DNA from 2 places in the Paraburkholderia sp. CNPSo 3076 genome. Region 1 is predicted to be linked to the other one. Evidence: predicted binding sites of a transcription regulator. Region 1 holds the regulator's gene; the other holds the start of a gene.
What was found. The regulator NrdR, encoded in region 1, represses ribonucleotide reductase genes. The targets are predictions, from matches to a motif close to CACNANATNTNGTG.
Positions count from the first base shown of each region.

Region 2: M3A49_RS26945 (ribonucleoside triphosphate reductase) is a predicted target of NrdR. The motif match lies at 2,737-2,750, and genes of this name have one in related genera.

Region 1 is NZ_JAPMAL010000019.1:234,766-240,667, forward strand. It holds gene M3A49_RS23185 (DUF3318 domain-containing protein) at 1-235, shown strand, start outside; gene M3A49_RS23190 (type IV pilin protein) at 265-696, opposite strand; gene M3A49_RS23195 (pilus assembly PilX family protein) at 717-1,253, opposite strand; gene M3A49_RS23200 (PilW family protein) at 1,250-2,056, opposite strand; gene M3A49_RS23205 (hypothetical protein) at 2,053-2,472, opposite strand; gene M3A49_RS23210 (GspH/FimT family pseudopilin) at 2,469-3,005, opposite strand; gene nrdR (transcriptional regulator NrdR) at 3,162-3,644, opposite strand; gene glyA (serine hydroxymethyltransferase) at 3,660-4,907, opposite strand; ZMP/ZTP riboswitch at 5,068-5,205, opposite strand; gene ydfG (bifunctional NADP-dependent 3-hydroxy acid dehydrogenase/3-hydroxypropionate dehydrogenase YdfG) at 5,403-5,902, shown strand, end outside.
Region 2 is NZ_JAPMAL010000025.1:10,647-16,548, reverse strand. It holds gene M3A49_RS26955 (TAXI family TRAP transporter solute-binding subunit) at 758-2,056, shown strand; partial or broken gene M3A49_RS26950 (nitric-oxide reductase large subunit) at 2,129-2,485, shown strand; gene M3A49_RS26945 (ribonucleoside triphosphate reductase) at 2,793-4,559, shown strand; gene nrdD (anaerobic ribonucleoside-triphosphate reductase) at 4,563-4,760, shown strand; gene M3A49_RS26935 (anaerobic ribonucleoside-triphosphate reductase activating protein) at 4,762-5,496, shown strand; partial or broken gene M3A49_RS26930 (ATP-binding cassette domain-containing protein) at 5,564-5,758, shown strand; gene tatA (Sec-independent protein translocase subunit TatA) at 5,843-5,902, shown strand, end outside.

The DNA.
Region 1 (5,902 bases):
CCTCGGCAGCCTGCTCAAGGAATATCCGCTGGTCAGTTCGCTCATCTCGCTCATCGTGGCGAAGCCGCTGCGTACGAGCATCGTTTCGGCCGCGCGCCCCGTCATCAAGTGGGGCGGCCTCGCCTTTACGGCCTGGGAAGCGTATCGCGTGTGGCAGCAGGTGCGGCGCCAGCGCGGCGCCTCTGCAAACACGCCTGCCCGCGACAGATCCGACGAAGACGACCTCACCGGCTGATCGCCGCCCGCGGCACCTCCCCAGGACATTTACCGGTCCCTCCAGCACATCTGCGTAGCCGCCGCGACGGCACCGCCGCCTGCCGCGTGATTGCTGCGCGCGCCGGTTGCGTCGAATACGAAGGCGCCGCACGCATCGCCGCGCATCGGCCCGGTTTCCACCGGATCGGCTACGAGGGCGTAGCCGCCGTTGGAATCGTCGGCGGGCATGAGGCGCAAGCGGTAGATGGGCGTTCCCGTCGGCGGCGCCTGGTCGAATCCAGTGGGCAAAAACGCCATCGACGCGCTCTGCGTATCGACGAGTTGCGCTGCGCGATAGAGCGCGGCCACGGCGTCGATGCGATGTCCCCGCGCGATCTGCGCGCTCCACCCCGGCAATGCGAAGGCCGCGACGATAGCGGCCACCGCCAGCGCAATGACCAGTTCGAGCAGTGTGAACGCGCGGTACCGGTTGCTCTTCACCTTTCCTCCCGTCTGCCTCGTCAAAAGGGCCTCGCGACGACGCGACGCCAGTGATGCTCGACACGCGTCGCGTCACCCTCGGCCTCGATGACCACCTGGTCCTGCAGCCAGCTTTGCGTGTTTTCCGAGGCGCCGAACCCTCGCGCCGTAACGAGATACGCGCGAACCAGCGGACGGCTATCAATGCGCCAGGCCTCGACGATGCATTGCGGCAAGCGCACCGACCCCGGCCACGCGGCAACGGGCGCGACCGCCTGCCGCTCGAAGCTGTCCTGCCGCCGCCAGGCTTGCGGCTCGCCGGGCTGCGTGGCCGCCACAGGCGCGGCCAGCGAGCCATTCGTCAGCGCACGCGAGCACAACACGAGCGCGGCGTCGGCGGCATGGAAGGACTGCAGATGATCGGCGACGGCATCTGCGTTGCGCCGCGCGAGCAGCGCTGCCTCGAACCACGCCGCCGAGGTCACGAGCATCATCGCGACAACAAGCAGCACGACTGGGAGCGCCACGCCGCGACGCGCGGCGCGTGTGCGACGCTCCCCGCGCGGGCTCGTTCTCATGACGCTGCCGGCAGAACGTTACGCAGCACGATGTGCCGCCAGAACGCCTGTCGCGCTCGCCCATCCGCGCCGAAGGCCTGCACACCATCGCAATCGACGTAGCGCATGCGCCGCGCAAAGGCCGCCCCGCGCACCAGCACGCACAGATCGACCGCCACGACCGACGCCCACTGATCGCGCGCGAGCGCCGAAGCCTCGACCGCCTGTGCCGCGCCCGCCGTCCAGTAGCGCAGGCGCAAACGCTCGACGCCCTCGACGAGCGGCTGCGGCGTGCCGGGCTTGCCGGGCTTGCCGGAGCCCGCGCAGTAAAGCTCACTCTCGCTGGTCCCCTCCCTCCCCTTGGCGTGATAGCGGTTCACGATTTCCACGCTTCCCACGCCCACCCCCTGCCCGAGGCAGTCGGTAGCCTGGCCGTTTGTGGCGGCCCACGTCGATACGCCGTCGCCTTGATAGCGCACGGCCAACCCGTCCGACCGGCTCGGCAGCGGCTCGCAGGTAAGCGCCCCATCGGTGCCGATCGGGCGCCCCGCCGCGCAGCCGAAGATCGCCGGGCCGGCAAGCGTCGAGCGTGCGTCCGCGGCAACAAAGCCGGCCATCTGGATCTGCTCGCCGATCAGCATCAACGAGTTCATGCCGGCCTCGTGGATGCGCGCGGCGTCGTTCGCGTGCGCATAGGCCTGGCGCTGCGTGCGATAAGCCGAGAGCGCGCCAAGCGTCACCACGAGGCCCAACGCCACGGCAATCGTTAGTTCGAGCAGCGTGTGGCCGTCCTGCTGGCGCACGTGGGCGAGCCGCTTGTTCATCGCAGAAACGCGAGGGCGACGCAGGCGCGCCCGGCGGGCGCCGTGGCATCGAGACACGGCGCAACCCGCGAAACAGTCGTCGATCCCGACGCTGCGCCGAGCGGTGTCGCCGCCCAACTCACGGACGCGACCGATGCGTCGCCGCCCACGCTCGACGTGGTCAGCCGCCCTTCGGGCACGATGCTCGCCGTCAGCGCCTGCCATCGATTGGTCGCAGCGGGCGTTACACCTACCGCGCGCGCCGCTTCGGCCATGGCGTCAGCGGCAAACGCCGCGCGCTCGAGCGCCGCCGCCAGTTGCGCGTACCGGACCAGCCCGAGCTGGGTGCTCATCAGGCCGAGCCCGCACATCGCCATGACGCCGAGCGCAATGGCGACTTCAAGCAGCGTCGACCCGCGCACGCTCACCCGGCTCATGACGCCCCCGTGCATGCGCCGTCGCTGATGCGTGCCCGGCCCCCCTGCGCGATGCGTATGCAGCGACGCCAGCCCGCGCCGCGTTGTGCCGCCGACGTGGCCCGCGGGGCAATCTCGAAGTTGCGCAAGCTGCCGATGGCCTGCCCCGCCGGCGGCGAAAACGTGATGGCAGTGAGCCCCGACGCCACGGAAATCGTGTCGAGCGCCGGCTGGGTGCGCAACGGGATAGAGGCTCCGGCGCGCTCGATCATGACGGCCCAGCCGCAGGACCAGTCGGCAATACCGGACGGACACGCTTTGGCGGCCTCGAGGCAATGGCGCGCGGCGTCGACGCGGCAAACGGTGACGCGCGACTTGCGCCGGATTGCCTCGTTGCGTGCGTAGGCGAGCGTGCCGAGCATGGCGTTGGCGCGCGCGTCGACCTGATCGCGCACGCGCCATGCGATGAAAACGGGCGTGGAAACCGTTGCGCAAATCGCCAGCAGGACGATGACGACCATCGTCTCAATGAGCGTGAATCCTCCGGACTTCATGAGCAATCCTTAGTTCGAGCGGATTGCCATCAATCTACGGACGAAAGCGAAACGAAACAATTAGCCGAACGGCTAGCTGGTGCGCGCAACGTCGGCTCGCGAGAATGCAAGCGTTACGACAGCGGCCTGGCAGGGGGAAGAAAAATGCGAATGCGCTCAGCGCTTTTTCGCGGGGTTGTTGGCAGCACCCGCGCGGCGGAATTCCTCGATCACGTCTTCGAATTCGGAGACGTCCTCGAAGCGTCGGTACACCGAAGCAAACCGTACGAACGCGACCTTGTCGAGTTCGCGCAATTCGCCCATGACGAGCTCGCCAAGGCGCTCGCTGCGCACTTCGCGCTCGCCGCTGCCGAGCAGTTGATACTCGATACGGGCAACCGCCGCGTCGATCGCATCGGCCGCAACCGGGCGCTTGCGCAGCGCCAGTTGCATGCTCGCCATGATCTTGCGGCGGTCGAATTCCGTGCGGCTGCCATCCTTCTTGACGATCGAAGGCATCGCCAGCTCGACCCGCTCGTACGTCGTGAAACGCTTGTCGCAGGCCGGGCAGCGGCGGCGGCGCCGGATCGCGGCGCCGTCTTCGGACACACGCGAGTCGACGACCTGCGTGTCTTCGTGCCGGCAAAAAGGGCAGCGCATGGATTATCGCGTGGCTTAGCGGTAAACCGGGAAACGCTTCGTCAGCTCGGCGACCTGCGCCTTCACGCGCTCGATCGTCGCGGCGTCTTCCGGATTGTCGAGCACATCGGCAATCAGGTTGCCCACCTGCTCGGCTTCCTTCACGCCAAAGCCGCGCGTCGTCATGGCCGGCGAACCGAGACGGATACCGCTCGTCACGAACGGCTTTTCCGGATCGTTCGGGATCGCGTTCTTGTTGACCGTGATGTGCGCGGTGCCGAGCACGGCTTCCGCCGCCTTGCCAGTGATGTTCTTGGCGCGCAGGTCCACCAGCATCACGTGGCTTTCCGTGCGGCCCGAAACGATGCGCAGACCGCGCTTGACCAGCGTCTCCGCCAGCACGCGCGCGTTGTCGACCACTTGCTGCTGGTAGGTCTTGAATTCCGGCGAGAGCGCTTCCTTGAACGCCACGGCCTTGCCGGCAATGACGTGCATGAGCGGACCGCCCTGGATGCCCGGGAAGATGGCCGAGTTGATCTGCTTCTCGAACTCCGCCTTCATCAGGATCACGCCGCCGCGCGGGCCGCGCAGGCTCTTGTGCGTGGTCGTGGTGACGAAATCGGCGTGCGGCACCGGGTTCGGGTAGACGCCCGCGGCGATGAGGCCCGCGTAGTGCGCCATGTCGACCATGAAGTATGCGCCGACCGCCTTGGCAACCTTGGCGATGCGCTCGAAGTCGATACGCAGCGCGAATGCCGACGCACCGGCGATGATCAGCTTCGGCTTGGTCTCGTGTGCGCGCTTTTCGAGCGCTTCGTAGTCGATGTCTTCCTTGGCGTCGAGGCCATAACTCACGACGTTGAACCACTTGCCGCTCATGTTCAGCGCCATGCCGTGCGTGAGGTGGCCGCCTTCGGCGAGGCTCATGCCCATGATGGTGTCGCCCGGCTTGAGCACGGCGAAGAACACGCCCTGGTTGGCCTGCGAGCCCGAGTTCGGCTGAACGTTCGCGGCTTCGGCGCCGAACAGCTGCTTCACGCGGTCGATCGCGAGCTGCTCAACGATATCCACGTTTTCGCAGCCGCCGTAATAGCGCTTACCGGGGTAGCCTTCGGCGTACTTGTTGGTGAGCTGCGAACCCTGCGCGGCCATGACTGCGGGCGACGTGTAGTTTTCCGACGCGATGAGCTCGATGTGCTCTTCCTGGCGGCGGTTCTCGAGTTCGATCGCCTTGAAGAGTTCGGGATCGACGTTGGCGATGGTGCTTTCGGCTCTGTCAAACATACGGATTCCGTTAAGTGTGTTCAGGTTGACCGGGTCTCGCGCGGAACGCGTAGCGGGTACGCGGCGCTGCTGGCGAAGAGGCCAGCCATGACGTGGCGGAAGGAGGCGCCGCACACGCGAGGCAGGACAGCCACGGCAGCGCTAACGAAAGCGCGCGAAATCAGGCTGCCCAGGCGAACGGCAAAACGGCACCCTGCGCTTCACGGTGGGTCGTTCCACCTTGGGTCCCCAATAACGAACGCATTGCTACCGCCAATGCCGCCAATCCGGAACCCTATCGCCAGTCACGCAGGGATTGAGCGCGTTAGTGTATTGGAACGGCGGGGAATAGGCAACCGCCCGCCCCCAGTGCGCTCGGGCGCCCCGCGGCCTGTGGCGCGCCGGGCGGCGCCTCCGGCCATGCGGCCCGCGCGTGTACTGTCCCTTTCTTGCCGCAATGCGGCATTGCAAGTAGGCTCTTCCCTTTTCTCGCCTTCTACCGACCAGAGAGCCACCATGATCGTTTTCGTCACCGGCGCGTCCGCAGGATTCGGCGCCGCCATCGCCCGCGCCTTCGTGAAGGGCGGCCATCGCGTCGTCGCCACCGCTCGCCGCAAGGACCGCCTCGACGCCCTCGCCGCCGAACTCGGCGACGCCCTCCTGCCCTTCGAGCTCGACGTGCGCGACCGCGCGGCGGTGGAAGCCGCGCCCGGCGCGCTGCCGTCCGGGTTCGCAGGCATCGATGTGCTGGTCAACAACGCCGGCCTCGCGCTCGGCGTGGAGCCGGCACAAAGGGCGGACCTCGACGAATGGGAAACCATGATCGACACCAACTGCACGGGCCTCGTGCAGGTGACTCACGCGTTTTTGCCCGGCATGGTCGAGCGCAACCGCGGCCACATCTTCAATCTCGGTTCGGTGGCAGGCCGCTGGCCGTACGCGGGCGGCAACGTCTACGGCGCGACCAAGGCGTTCGTGCGTCAGTTCAGCCTGAACCTGCGTGCCGACCTCGCAGG
Region 2 (5,902 bases), on a different contig from region 1:
CATCCCGCGCGATGCGCGCTGCAGGCGCGCCGCGTCGGGGTTTCTCGGGAATTGGGGGCCTTGCCAGGCTGTGCGCGCTACGCGCAGCGCTGAAAGGTCTTGGGACGCGCGCCGGTTTATCGCGCTGGGCAGTGTGCGCCGTGGCGAACGCGCGCAGCAACATGCCGACGGTCCGGACGATGATTCGGGGACTGCGCCAGTCTGGCCGGACGGCCGGCGCGCGGTGTGTCCGCAAGCGCCAGTTGCCGCTTGCGCAGCGTTGTTGCTGACATCGTTGTCTCCTGTCTTTTTCAGCCTTTGGCGTAGCGCCCTGGCTCTATGGGTCGATGTGACGGAGCCAATTAAACGCAATGGAGGTATGTCAAGTAAAATGACGAATTCATATCCTCCATATGTTTTTTTATATATCTGAATCTGGAAGACGTTGCGCGGACGCATCGGCTGTTCGCGTGGCCGTTCCTGTCTTACGGTTGAACCGAATATTAGTCTGCACTACGACATATATCTTTGATCTGCGATTACCCACCACTAGACAGGAAGGGTACGCCGGCAAGCCTGCCAGCGAACGATGCGTCCTAAATGCGACGGTGGATTTCCTCTCCGTGGCATACTCACTACGAGCGGCGACGGCAGTATGGTCAGCATAACGATCACAGCGGATCACAATGCACCGCGACCCTTGCTGCGATAAATCCTGTAGACGTGGATAACGATGCCCCGACACAATCCGGCACTGCATCGCAGCCAGAAAACACCCATGACCAGGGGGAGGCAGCGCCTCCTGATCGTCGGCGTAACCTTTCTGTTGGCTGCGTTTGGCTGGGTGGTGGCGATCGTGGTCGCACCTGCGTTCCAGCGCACCATCGTCATGACCAGCGGCGCGGACAACGGCATCTATCGTGGCTTTGCGGATCGCTATGCGCCCATCCTGAAGCGCGCGGGCATCAAGCTCGATATCCGCAGTTCTTCCGGCGCGGTGGAGAATTACGAGCGGTTGAGAGACCCGAACAGCGCCTACGAGGTCGGTTTCATCCAGTCGGGTACCACCAGCCCGAAGGAGACCGACGGCCTGCAGACAATCGCTGCCGTGTCGTACGAACCGATCTGGGTGTTCTATCGCGGCGACCCGACCGTCGACCGGCTGTCGCAACTCCGTGGCAAGAGAATTTCGACGGGCGTGCCCGGCAGCGGCCTGCTCAACGTTGCACAGGTATTGCTCGGCTACAGCGGCATCACGAGCCAGAACTCCACCCTGCTGCAAATGGATGCACCGGCAGCTTATCAAGGGCTCGAAAGCGGCCAGATCGACGCGGCTTTCTTCATCGGCAGGCCCGACGCCGAGATGCAGAAGACCCTGCTGAACAGCAATCTCAAACTGATGAGTTTCGCCCAGGCAGACGCGCTGGTTCAGAAGTTCCCGTCGCTTTCAAAGATCGTCTTGCCGCGCGCGTCGACGAGTGTCGCCGACGATCTGCCGCGCACCGACGTCACGCTGCTCGCGGCAACGGCGCTGCTGGTATCGAAAGACACACTGCATCCGGCGCTCGTCTATCTGCTGCTCGACGCGGCTCACGCTGTTCACGGTGGCGAAGATTACTTCACGCCGCTCGGCACGTTCCCCAACCTGAAGACGGAAGAATTCCCGATCTCCGACGAAAGCGTCCGCTACTTCAAGTCCGGCCAGCCGTTCCTGTACCGCTATCTGCCGTTCTGGCTCGCGAGCGTGATCGAACGACGGCTGTTGATCCTCGTGCCGTTCGCGGCGCTCCTGATTGGCTTGCTTCAGGCATTGCCGCGCCTGCTCGAAGCGAGGATGAAAAAGCGCCTCGTGGTTTGGTACCGCGAAATCAAGGCACTCGAAGACGAAGTGTGGAGCAACAGCGAGCCGAACCGCTCGCAGATCGCGCAATGGAGCGAAGAAATCGAAAACATCGACGCGAACGCGAGCCGGATACGCATTCCGTACCGCTATTTTCAGGATGTCTACGCGCTCAAGCAGGCGATCGGCGTCGTGCGGGAACGGATAGCCCACGTTGCGCAGCGAACGAAGGAATAGCGGCGCGGCAGCGTCGGCTTCGCAGCCGACACCCCACTATCGCGCGGCTGCAGAAGACGAATAGATCGCCGGCTGTTCTGTCTGCGTGGCATGTCGTCGCGCGAGGCCTGGGACGATTCACTGCTCAAGATGGCGTTCTGGATGCTCAACATCGGCCTCTTCATGATGGTGTTCATCTCGATCCTGCCTTCGGGCATCCACCAGGCATGGGCCAGCGTGAGCAAGGGACTCTGGTATGCGCGCTCGCCGGAAGTCATTCGTTCGTCGCTGATGCAAACGCTGGTGTGGCTGCGTGTGCCCGGTGACGTGGTGTTCGCGGCAGGCGTGCTGTATCTCTGCTGGTTCGCCGCGCGGCTGCTGTTGCGCCGTCCCGAAGCGGCCGTTCCCGTCGAAGCCAAAACGACACACAAGGCGGTTCAGCGCGTTTGATCGCCGCACTGACAAGCCGGCCACGATCGGTGGCCGGCCTCTCTCCCTCGAACATCGCCAATCGCCATCGACGCGTGCGCGTAATCGCCGCGTCGTGTCCCGCGTGACACGTCCAATGCGTGGTCTCCGTGGCGCACGTCTGCCTGCCATCGAGCACGAACCCGGCGAAATTAGCACGGATCAAGTCCCGACAAACTCGCCGTCGAGCGTCGTTGACACGAACTACATGTAGTTAATAAGATCGCCTCACCAACAATATCTAGTATTCAAAGGAGGGTTCATCGTGCCCCTTGCGCTTCCCGCCTCGATTGCCGATCGCGACCCCGCGCCGTCAGGCGCGCCGGGCAAAACCCAGCAAGACAAGCCGTTGATCGAGGTCCGCTCTTCGATCGACGAGTATCTCGAGCAACAGGACTGGCGCGTCAACGCCAACGCCAATCAGGGCTATTCGCTCGGTGGCCTGATCCTGAACGTCTCGGGCAAGGTCATTGCCAACTACTGGCTCAGTCATGTGTACCCGGCGGCGGTTGGCCAGGCTCACCGCAATGCGGATCTGCATATTCACGACCTGGACATGCTCTCGGGATATTGCGCAGGCTGGTCGCTGCGCACGCTCCTGAACGAAGGTCTGAACGGCGTACCGGGAAAAGTCGAGGCCTCGCCGCCGAAGCATATGTCGAGCGCCATTGGTCAGATCGTCAATTTTCTCGGCACGCTGCAAAACGAATGGGCGGGCGCGCAGGCTTTCAGTTCGTTCGACACGTACATGGCCCCTTTCGTGCGCCACGACAATCTGTCTTATCCGGAGGTTCGCCAATACATTCAGGAATTGATCTACAACCTCAATGTGCCTTCGCGCTGGGGTACGCAAACGCCCTTTACGAACCTCACATTCGACTGGGTTTGCCCTGAAGATCTCCGCGAGCAGGTGCCGCTGATCGGCGGACGCGAAATGTCCTTCACATACGGTGATCTGCAGGCCGAGATGGACATGATCAATCAGGCGTATATCGAAGTCATGATGGCCGGAGACGCAAAAGGCCGCGCCTTCACCTTTCCGATCCCAACCTACAACATCACGCCCGATTTCGACTGGCACAGCCCGAATGCCGACCGCCTGTTCGAAATGACCGCGCGCTACGGGCTGCCCTATTTCCAGAACTTCATCAATTCCGAACTCAAGCCGAACATGATCCGCTCCATGTGCTGCCGGCTGCAGCTGGATCTGCGCGAGCTGCTCAAACGCGGCAACGGCTTGTTCGGTTCCGCCGAACAGACCGGGTCCCTTGGCGTCGTCACCCTCAACTGCGCACGCCTGGGCCACGTCCATGCCGGCGACGAGACGGGGCTGCTCCGGCGCCTCGACGAGCTGCTAGCACTCGGCAAGACGAGCCTCGAGATCAAGCGCGAAGTCATCCAGCATCGCATGGACAACGGGCTCTTCCCATACACGCGGCGGTACCTCGGCACGCTGCGCAACCACTTCTCCACGCTGGGCGTGAACGGCATCAACGAAATGATCCGCAATTTTACGTCCGACGAGCACGACATCACCAGCGAATGGGGACATGCCATGGCGGTCCGCGTGCTGGACCACGTGCGCGCGCGAATGCTCGAGTATCAGGAGGAAACCGGCCACATGTACAACCTCGAAGCCACGCCGGCCGAAGGAACGACGTACCGCTTCGCCAAGGAAGATCGCAAACGCTTTCCGGGCATTTTGCAGGCCGGCACGCCGGATATGCCTTATTACACGAACTCGTCGCAGTTGCCCGTTGGCTTCACCGACGATCCGTTCGAAGCGCTCGAGCGCCAGGACGATCTACAGCGCAAATACACGGGCGGTACGGTATTGCACCTGTATATGACCGAGCCGCTTTCGTCGGCTAACGCGTGCCGCACACTGGTTCAACGCGCGCTGAATCGATTCTCGCTGCCCTATATCACCGTCACGCCCATGTTCTCGATTTGCCCGAAGCACGGCTACCTGGGAGGCAGCCACAAGTTTTGCCCACGTTGCGACGAAGAAATCCTTCAACGCAAGCTTTCTCAACTCGAACCCGCTGAGGTCTGAACCATGAGCACCGTACTCTCTCAATCTGTGAAGGCAAAGCACGCTGGCGTCACGCTGTCCGACGAAGAACGCCAGCCCTGCGAGATCTGGACCCGCGTCATGGGTTATCACCGTCCGGTCTCTTCGTTCAACACCGGCAAGAAGGGCGAATTCCACGAGCGCAAATATTTCAGCGAACGCGAGGCACGGCTTGCCCACTGAAATGAAATCGTGCGGGCCGGACTTCGGCCCGCAAGCGCCCCGCACACTCCGAGTGGGCGGGGTAGTTCCTTTCACCGCAACCGATTATCCAGGCCAGATCGCCGCGGTCGTATTCGTGCAGGGATGCCCGTGGCGTTGCGCGTATTGCCATAATCCGCATTTGCAGCCGCGCACCCGCAATGGTGCGCTCGAGTGGCAAGCCGTTCTGAACCTGTTGATGCGCCGCGTGGGCTTGCTCGACGCCGTGGTCTTTAGCGGGGGCGAGCCTACAGGCGATCCCGCGCTCGGGCAGGCCATTCGCGATGTGAGAACGCTAGGTTTCAAGGTTGGTTTGCATACTGCCGGCACGCATCCGCGACGTCTCGGGGAAGTCTTGCCGCTGGTAGATTGGGTTGGACTGGACGTCAAGGCGGCGTTTGGCGACTATGCGAGCGTCACCCGCGTACCCTCTAGTGGCAAACATGCACGGGCCAGTCTCGAGGTCGTGCTGGCCAGCGGCGTGCAATACGAATGCCGCACCACTTTGCATCCCGGGCTGCTGCCAGAAGGCGAAGTCCTGAAACTCGCGCAGACACTCGCGGCAATGAACATCACGAACTACGCGCTGCAGGTCTTCCGCACTCAGGGTTGCCACGATGACGGCTTGAATGCCGTATCGATGGCAGGCTATCCCGATCACGAACTCGTCGGCAGGATAGCCGCGCTGTTTCCCGCATTCACGTTGCGACGCGGATGAAAGGTACGTGCGGACGCAAAGCGGCCAGGCTCATCGTGTCGTTGTGTGGATCGCACCGAGCGCCACTATGGGGACGGTCACGGGCGCCGGGCTCGTGGCCATCGTCGGCTTCAACGGCGCGGGCAAGACGACACTGCTCTCGCTTCTCGCCACGCTCGCTACGCCTTGCAGCGGGCGCATTTTCGTCGACGATATCGACGCCGTTGCTATGCCGGATCAGGTCCGCTCGAGAATCGGTGTCGTGTTTCAGGAGTCGCGGCGTGTCTGTTCGCTGCGGGCTGGCTCGTCGTGCGCCACATCAGTCGGCGCGACGCATAGCAACCTTGATGAATTAAAGGAGATTTCCATGGGCGAATTCCGTGTCTGGCACTGGCTTGTCGTCTTGCTGATCGTCGCGATGGTGTTC